Regions from separate parts of the Bacillus sp. NPDC094077 genome, predicted to be linked through region 2. Evidence: predicted binding sites of a transcription regulator. Region 2 holds the regulator's gene; each other region holds the start of a gene.
The links. Region 2 encodes Rex, which represses fermentation and respiration genes when NADH is low (regulators of the CRP and FNR family bind a similar motif). Its sites were predicted from a motif close to TTGTGAAATATTTCACAA; they were not measured.

Region 1: the regulator Rex is predicted to act here: its motif matches at 1,684-1,701, upstream of ACQKNR_RS10090 (formate/nitrite transporter family protein).
Region 3: the regulator Rex is predicted to act here: its motif matches at 1,872-1,889, upstream of pflB (formate C-acetyltransferase).

The regions. Positions count from the first base shown of each region.
Region 1 is NZ_JBNNUF010000003.1:275,499-278,715, forward strand. It holds gene ACQKNR_RS10080 (cyclic-phosphate processing receiver domain-containing protein) at 1-38, shown strand, start outside; gene ACQKNR_RS10085 (hypothetical protein) at 207-368, opposite strand; gene ACQKNR_RS10090 (formate/nitrite transporter family protein) at 748-1,599, opposite strand; gene ACQKNR_RS10095 (TerC family protein) at 1,802-2,596, opposite strand; yybP-ykoY riboswitch at 2,687-2,852, opposite strand; gene ACQKNR_RS10100 (TrkH family potassium uptake protein) at 2,891-3,217, opposite strand, start outside.
Region 2 is NZ_JBNNUF010000030.1:3,908-7,124, forward strand. It holds gene ACQKNR_RS28145 (ABC-F family ATP-binding cassette domain-containing protein) at 1-1,333, opposite strand, end outside; gene ACQKNR_RS28150 (redox-sensing transcriptional repressor Rex) at 1,521-2,150, shown strand; gene ACQKNR_RS28155 (YdiK family protein) at 2,180-2,371, opposite strand; gene ACQKNR_RS28160 (CPBP family intramembrane glutamic endopeptidase) at 2,368-3,117, opposite strand.
Region 3 is NZ_JBNNUF010000009.1:28,986-32,202, reverse strand. It holds gene ACQKNR_RS20100 (NAD-dependent epimerase/dehydratase family protein) at 1-121, shown strand, start outside; gene ACQKNR_RS20095 (glycosyltransferase family 2 protein) at 114-1,658, shown strand; partial or broken gene ACQKNR_RS20090 (hypothetical protein) at 1,627-1,847, shown strand; gene pflB (formate C-acetyltransferase) at 2,000-3,217, shown strand, end outside.

The DNA.
Region 1 (3,217 bases), on a different contig from region 2:
TTGAAGCTTATATTATCGTGAAATATGCGGGGAGCTAAAAACTCCAAAGTAAAACTTAAACAGACTATAATAAGAAGAGGATAATATGTTAAGTATGAGTGCATATATCCTCTTTTTTCATACATATCGGAATGTATAACCATAAGTTGAAGATATAATTCAATATGTATATCTTCTTATTTACTGGAAGAAGAACCCACGTTATATTACTTTCTAATCAGTCTCGTCAAAGCCATCCCAAGAAATCCAACACCCATTCCTATCAGCCATCCAGTTTGAGAACTTCCTAACATAGATCCCACTCCTCCACCAAGAAACATGCAGCCAACGAATACTAATCCTCCAATGCCCCAGTTTGGCCGATCCATAATTCAATCACACCCTTTCAATAAAATATATGTTATTAGTTAACTAAACTTTCTTGAATAAGATATGTTAATTATTTCGCTAGAGATGTTATAGTTGTTTGGCTTAGGTTTAGTAATTGTCAGGGAATTCAAAAGACGGAGATTGCCGGACTTGAAGGGATTATAGGAGGAAAAATTAATTTTTTATGTATCATAACTTAAGGGTTGTGGAACAAGTTCTTCTTCAACTAACCAGCTAATAAAGGTCTGGTGATTTTCAACAATCGGGTGCTTTAATGGAATAAAAGGAGAGTATATATTAGTCATGTATAATATGTGCTCTCCTTTATTTTTAGGGATTTTTATAATTTAAGTCTTGATAAGTAAAACTTTGGAGTTTTTAATGTTTCATATGTGCTTGTAAAGGAATGATTTCTTCTTGTTGAGCTACTGCGATTTCAGTTTCTTCTTGTTTAACATCAGGTGCTTTCTTTGTTAAGTAGTGGTATACCATACCGACAAATACGGAACCGCCAATAATGTTACCAATTGTAACAGGAATTAAGTTATGAATAGCGCCTGCAAAAGAAATTGTCTCAGGATGTGGTGATACTAAAGATAAGGCAAACAGTGATAGGTTTGCAATGCTATGCTCGTAACCAGATAAGAAGAAAGTGAAAACAAGTAGCATCATGACCATTATTTTTGCTGTATCACCTTTGACTTGGGAAGGTAAGAAGCAGGCAAGACATACAAGCCAGTTACATAAAATTGCTTTAAAGAATAATTGCGTTGTAGGTGTGTTCATCTTTCCTTCAACAACTGTATTCATTAAATGACCGTGATCAATTGCTTTGAAAATGCCAGTTGCATAAAATAGTAAGGCAAAGAATAAAGCGCCAGCTAAGTTACCTGCATAACAAGCACCCCAGTTACGAAGTGTATCAGAAATTGTTGTTTCTTTTCTTAAAGTTGCCACTGTGAAATACATTGTATTTCCAGTAAACAGTTCAGCGCCGCCATATATAATGAGTACGAGAGCAATTCCGAAAAACATAGAAGCGGTTAAATAAGTTGCTGGTGAATCTGCCATGTGAAAAAAGTTACCTAATTTAAAACATAGTACAATAATAAAACCGATATAAATACCCGCAAGTGCCGCACGTATGAAATATTGCATTGGGTTTGTATCTAGCATTTGCTTTTTGCTCTTAGCCAGTTTGACAACATAATCTAATCCTTGTTCTAGCATGAGTAATACGCTCCTTTAGTACATCTTCTATAAATACTCTTTATATGAATAAAGTACATGGAATTGTTCACAGTTTCAATAAGTTTGTGCAATGTTTCACAAAAAGGACATACATAAATGAGGAAAGCGGTTACAAAAGTAGTATAATGGAATTTTTTCTAAAAATAGAGAGGGGATTGAAAGGAGAAAAAAAGCGCTGTGATTACAGCGCTTTTTCGTCTAAATTCTTTTCTACTTTTACTTCTACTTCTTTCGAGAAGAACCAACCGCCAACTGCGATTCCGACTAATACACCCCAGAATGTAAGTTTCCATGGAGTAGATTCTGGGAATGAATGAGGCAGGACACCTAAAGCAGGGTGTGCTAGCGTATAAACTGCTAATTTCACACCAACCCAACCTACAATTAAGAATGCTGCAGTTTCAAGCCCTGGTTTACGTTTTAATATTTGTACGAAAGCAGATGCTGCAAATCGCATAATGATTAATCCGATAAGTCCACCTGCAAAAATAATAATAAATTGACCTGTATCAAGACTACCAATTGTACCTAATCCTGTTTTCGGTAAAGTCATTGCTAATGCAACAGCAGCTAAAATTGAATCAACTGCGAAGGCGATATCCGCAACTTCGACTTTAAATACAGTCCACCAGAAGTTCTCTTGTTTTTTCTCAGTTTCTTTTTCTTCTGTTTCTTCAGGCGCATTCTTTTTAACATACGTTTTAAATAAATGATTACCAGCGATAAACATAAGATAAATGGCACCAATTGCTTGGACTTGCCATACATCGACTAAGAACGAAATCATGAATAGTGATCCGAAGCGGAAAACAAACGCTCCTGCTAATCCGTAAAATAGTGCTTTTTTTCTTTTTTCTTCTGGTAAATGTTTTACCATAATTGCAAGAACGAGAGCGTTATCAGCCGCTAAAATCCCCTCTAGTGCAATTAGGATGAGTAATACCCAACCATACTCCAATAATAATGATACATCCATGTACATTCTCCTCTCATTTATATAAGTACTAAATAAGTGAAGAATTTCCCCACTATTTAGTTTCCCCATACTCCTGCCTATTAACTTTGGAAGAATTTGGAAATGGATGCAAAAAAGACCTCTGCCGTTAATAGGCAAAGGTCTTGCTAGACATATGTAATAAAAATGCCAACAAAGCCGGAAGAACTAAGTTCTACGTAATGACGACTTTGTTTCCAAGAAATATTCTTGGACGCTACTCCCCTTTGGAGATATGCTATTGTATTTTCATTATATGGATAATTTATACGGTTGTCAACCTGTTAAAATATCTTCATTTGGATATTTTATTTTCCGTTTCTTTTTACGTGCAAATGAAAAAGCCAATGTTAAAGGTCCCATTTTTCCAAAAAACATCATAAAGATAATGATGGCTTTACCGATAATAGTTAAGTGGGGCGTTAAATTCATGCTGAGGCCGACTGTTCCAAATGCTGAAAATACTTCGAAAGTACTCATCAATAGAGGAACTCGCTCAGTAATACTCAAAATTAAAATAGAAAAAAAGATAAATGAAATTGAAATAATGGTAATGGTCAATGATTTAACAATGAGAGTATCTTTAATGGATTTTTTAAACAC
Region 2 (3,217 bases):
CTGGTTTTAGTACATCATCCCCTGTGAATAAAAAGTTACCGAGTATAGTGCGGATTTCTTTTTCAGGTTGCAATGGGTATTCGTCCCATAGTTCATTTAAAACTCGCTTAGAAGATGTTAAGTTGGCTTGTTCTTGATCATAATAACCAACAGATACATTTGATCCGAAAGCAACATCTCCGTGTAATAGCTGTAACTTATTCACAATGGATTTTAATAGTGTGGATTTTCCAATTCCGTTAGGTCCAACTAAGGCAACACTATCTCCGCGAGTTAAGCGCATATTTACATGCTCAATAATAGGTTCCGCATCATAGCCAATCGTTGCATCTTTTACTTGTAAAACATCATTTCCACTTTGTTTTTCGATATCGAAGTGGAAGGATGCTGACTTAGAATCACCTAATGGTCTCGTTAATAATTCCATTCTGTCTAATTGTTTACGGCGACTTTGAGCACGTTTGGTTGTAGATGCACGAGCTATATTCTTTTGAACGAATTCCTCAAGTTTAGCGATTTCATCTTGTTGTTTTTCGTAACGCTTCATTTCTTGCTCGTATAGTGCTGATTTTAAGTCTAAGTATTTACTGTAGTTACCAACAAATCGTCTGCTTTCTTTATTCGAAATTTCGTATACTTGTGTAACGAGTTTGTCTAAGAAATAACGGTCATGGGAAACGATTAAAATTGCACCAGGATAACCTTGTAAGTATTGCTCAAGCCATGTGAGTGTTTCGATGTCTAAATGGTTTGTAGGCTCGTCCAAAATAAGTAAGTCTGGTTTCGTTAATAATAATTTACCAAGAGCTAATCGTGTTTTTTGTCCACCGCTTAAAGTAGAGATTGTCGTTTGGTGCGTCTCCACAGGGAAGCCAAGACCGCTTAAGATCGAGCGGATATCTGCTTCGTACTGATAACCACCTTGATCTTTATAGTCTAATTGTAATTGATCATAATCAGCTAATAACTTTTCGTATGTAGCTGCATTTGAAAAGTTTTCTTCCTTTCCCATCTCTTGCTCTAGCCTTCGAAGTTTTGTCTCCATTTGCTGTAGGTGTGTAAAGACTGTTAACATTTCATCCCAAATTGTTAAAGTTGTTTCTAGCCCAGTATTTTGAGCTAAATACCCTATTGAGACATCTTTCGGCTTTATAATTTCACCACCATCATGAGATAGCTCACCAGCGATAATTTTTAATAATGTAGATTTTCCAGCTCCATTTCGTCCAACTAATGCGATACGATCTTTCGTTTGAACTTCCAATTTTATGTTTGCAAGAATTGTTTCTGCACCGTATAATTTCGAAAGTCCATTCACTTGTAATAAAATCAATGTTTTCACCTCAAATAATTTCTTAACTTTGCCATGTTTATATTTCTCAATCATACTAAAAATAGTGTATAGTTTAAAATACAGAGAGAATACTTCTTCTCTTTATTATACAAGGAATTTAATGAGTGCTAAACTTCTGTATTTGATTAAAGCATATGAATAAAGATAGAAAGAGAGGAGAGGTTATATGGATCAGCAAAAGATTCCACAAGCCACTGCTAAACGATTGCCTCTATACTATCGATTTATCCAAAACTTATCTCTTTCTGGTAAGCAACGTGTTTCATCAGCCGAATTGAGTGAAGCGGTAAAAGTAGATTCCGCAACAATACGAAGAGATTTTTCGTATTTTGGAGCGTTAGGGAAAAAGGGATATGGATATAACGTAAATTATTTATTATCATTTTTCCGTGAAACACTTGATCAAGATGATATAACACGTGTAGCACTTATTGGAGTAGGTAATTTAGGGACCGCTTTCTTACATTATAATTTCACGAAAAACAATAATACAAAAATTGAAATGGCGTTTGATGTTAATGAAGAGAAAGTTGGAACAGAAATCGGAGGTATTCCTGTATATCATTTAGATGAATTAGAAGAAAGATTATCAAATGATATACAAGTGGCAATATTAACAGTACCCGCTACAGTAGCACAAGCTGTAGCTGATAGGTTGGCAGAAACAAATGTGCACGGTATTTTAAACTTCACACCAGCACGATTAAATGTATCAGAGAATATTAGAATCCATCATATTGATTTGGCTGTAGAGTTACAAACGCTTGTTTACTTTTTGAAAAATTATCCACAATAAAACGCAGAGGAAGCGACCTCTGCGTTTTATTATTGTTTTTTCTTTGTGAATTTAACTAATATAAGGCGAAGTGCCAAATTAAAATCAATTGTTGCCATAACTGCAAATAGTATTGTCCACACATTCCAGATTGTATCTGTCACGTTCGTAATGGCGAAGCGTGTAAAGATACATCCAAGAAGGAAGTACAATGCAGCCATGAACAATGGTGAGTTTCTCATACAAAAAATCCTCCGATAAAGCCTTGCATTTTTTCAGCTTCTTTAATCATTTCTTGAATTTGCTCATTGCTTACTGCAATTTGAGCGACTGCAACGAATGTATTCATCGCAACATGAGCTGCAATTGGAACGATAATACGTTTCGTTTTTACATATAAAAAGGCGAATACGAGCCCCATAGCAGTGTATACCAATAAGTGAGTAAAATCAAAATGAATCGCCGCAAATACAAGGGAACTAATGATAGCAGCAATAAAGAAGTTAAACTTCTTATAAAGTGTACCAAATAAAATTTTTCTAAATACGATTTCTTCTAAAATTGGCCCTATAATAGATACAACAATAAGGAACCAAGGTGTTGTTCTTGCGATGTCCATAAGCCTTGCTGTATTTTCAGATCCAGGTTTAATACCTAGTAAATACATCTCAATCATACCAGCAATACTTTGTGAGAAAAATGCTAAGAAGAACCCGATGAAAATCCATCCAATTGTAGCTGGAACAGTAGAGCGCATTGTATCTAAATGCCTTTCACGAATATCTGTTCTAAGTAACCAAAGTACGACGCATAATGCAATAAAGAAGCTAATGATAGCCCAATGTCCAGTTATGATTTGTCCTTTTTCCTCAAGGGTCAATCCTCTATTATCATAGAGTCCTGTTTTTAGGAGAAGTGGTAATCCGACAATTCCAGATAACTGCATTAAAATGTATGTAACGATAATCCACCAATATTGTTTCTTCAAATGGTTTAACCATCCTTTCTAACTCTAGTGTATGAGATAAGGTAGGATAACATGTAAATATGCTACCTATGATATAAACTTTCATTCGAATTATGATTTT
Region 3 (3,217 bases), on a different contig from region 2:
TCTGAATAGAAGACCAGATGTAACGAAGTTAAGAGAACTTGTTCAATTTCAAGCGAAAGTAACGTGGGAACAAGGATTGAAAGAAACTATTAAGTGGTTTCGTGAAGAAAACAATGGTTAAATCATTATCGGTTATTATTCCTGTATGTAATGAAGTAGATATGATTTCAGACGTGATTCAATCAGTAAAACCATTAAATCCAGTAGAGATTATTGTAGTAGCAAATGGTTGTAATGATGGTACAGAAGTGATTGCTGAGAACTTAGGATGTAAAGTAATTCAGCATCAAGAGTCACTTGGTAACGACGTTGGACGCGCAGTTGGCGCAAAACAAGCGATAGGTGATGTATTACTATTTATAGATGGGGATTTTGCTATTCCGACTTCAAAATTGCAATTATTCCTTAATCCGATTTTACATGACCAGGCTGACATCGTTTTAAATAATTTGGACGCATTGTTTTTAAAGAAACAAAAACCACATTCCATTACAGTATGGCGCCAAATATTAAATGCAATGTTAGAGCGCGAAGAATTAAAAATTGATTCTTTATTATCTGTACCTCATGCGTTGACGAAAGAAGTTGTACAAAGTATTGGATACGAATGTTTTGTTAATCCTATTGTGGCTCATCTACGCCTAGTACAAAGTAAATGGAGAATTAGTCGTCATTGTGCAATTGACGTTATTACCCCGAACAAATTTCGACCGACCGAGCATGCTGCATATGGCACGGATCTTTCTCAATCTGAAAAACGAATGATAGGTGATCATATAGAAGCTGTAGCGGAGCGGATAGTAGGCAGCGATGAGCGCGGAGGATATTATGATGGAAATAGGAAAAGAGAGTGTGTTTATCATACTTTAAATTTTGAAGATTTTTATCGAGGATGGGGCGTTACATCTAAGCTATATAAAGGAAAGCAATTATCGGTAATTATTCCTGTACAAGATGAAGAGAAAACAATTGGAAATGTTATAGAAGAGCTTCGTAAAATTGAACCTTTTGAAATCATCGTTGTTGTAAATGGTTCGTCAGATAAAACAGCAACAATTGCAAAAGACAAGGGAGCAACAACAATTGTATATAAAGAAGCACTTGGAAACGATGTAGGGCGTTCGCTTGGAACTTATTTTGCAAAAGGGGATATTGTGTTATTTATAGACGGTGATTTTGCTATTCCAGCTAGCGAGCTATATCCTTTTGCAAAAGCTATTGCAGATGGAAAGGATGTCGCCTTAAATGATCTAAATCACTATTTAGATTTAAGAGTACCACTTCATCTCGTAACTGCATTTAAATATGCGCTAAATTTAGCTTGTGATAGAAAAGACTTAGGGGTAGGTTCTCTTATTGCTGTACCCAATGCGTTTAGTCGGGGGTGTTTAAAAGCGATAGGATATAGATCTTTACTGTCACCTTGTGTAGCACAAGTGAAAGCTGTGCTTTCAGGATTTGAAATTGCATGTGTAAGTCGTGTTGAGGTCGATAAGATGAACCGCATTCGTCCCAGTGAACATTTCGCAAAAATAGGACATCCTCCAGCTGTGCTTCGAATTATTGGTGATCATATAGAAGGATTAGAGCAATTAATTGCATTAACAAACAGTCGTGGTAGATTCTATGATGGAAATAGAAAAAGAGATGTTTTATAGTGGTAACAAAAAAGTGTACAACATATGTACACTTTTTTGTTCTGTTATAAAAACTATAACAGATTAGGAGATAAGAGTATTACAGCTCTACAATGGGTATTGTTCTTATATTACAAAATAGGACTCGTATATAAGGATACCAAAAAAATACAATTAAAGAAAGGGTTAATTATAAAGACTTTTAAGTGAATTTAACACTATGTGCATAGTAGTTTGCTCAATATTTCACAAACATGTCACAACTATTTCGTTCACTTTCGCAAAAAAGTAGTATTCTAAGTGTGTAAGCTGTTATATAAAAAATCTTAGTCCTGTACTAATCAAAAATGGAGGAGATTAGGATGACTCAAGTATTAGAAAATGTTAAAAACGCATGGGAAAACTTTAAAGGTGAAAAATGGAAAGCAGAGATTGATGTTCGCGATTTCATTTTAAATAATGTAAACGTTTTCGAAGGGGACGAATCTTTCTTAGCGGGAGCAACTGAAGCAACGAAAAAACTTTGGGATCAAGTAATGGATTTAACAACAAAAGAACGTGAAAACGGTGGCGTTCTTGATATGGATACAAAAATTGTTTCTTCTATTACATCACATGAACCAGGATATTTAAATAAAGATATTGAAAAAGTAGTCGGTTTCCAAACTGATAAACCATTTAAACGTTCTTTACAACCATATGGTGGTATTCGTATGGCGGAACAAGCATGTGAATCTTATGGATACGAAATGGATAAAGAACTTAGTCGTATTTTTAGAGAGTGGAGAAAAACTCATAACCAAGGTGTATTCGATGCTTATACACCAGAAATGAGAAATGCACGTAAATCAGGTGTTATTACTGGTCTTCCAGATGCATACGGCCGTGGACGTATTATCGGTGACTACCGCCGAGTAGCGTTATATGGTATTGATCATTTAATTGAAGCGAAAAAAGCTGATTTATATTTAACTGGTGGTGTAATGAGCGAAGATACAATGCGTTTACGCGAAGAGTTATCTGAGCAAATGCGTGCACTTCAAGAATTAAAACAAATGGCTGCTTCTCATGGCTTTGATATTTCTAAACCAGCAACAAATGCACAAGAAGCATTCCAATGGTTATACTTCGCATATCTTGCTGCAATTAAAGAGCAAAACGGAGCTGCAATGAGTCTTGGACGTACTTCTACATTCTTAGATATTTACATTGAAAGAGATTTAGCAAATGGTACTTTAACAGAAGAAGAAGTACAAGAAATTGTGGATCACTTCATTATGAAATTACGTCTTGTGAAATTCGCAAGAACACCTGATTATAATGAACTATTCTCTGGTGATCCAACTTGGGTAACTGAATCTATCGGTGGTATTGCATTAGATGGTCGTCCATTAGTAACAAAGAACTCATTCCGTTTCTTGCATACATTAGATAATTTAGGACCGGCTCCAGAACCAAACTTAACAGTTCTTTGGTCTAAGCAATTACCACAGAACTTTAAAAACTACTGTGCGAAAATGTCCATTAAAACATCTGCAATTCAATACGAAAATGATGACATTATGCGTCCTGAATATGGA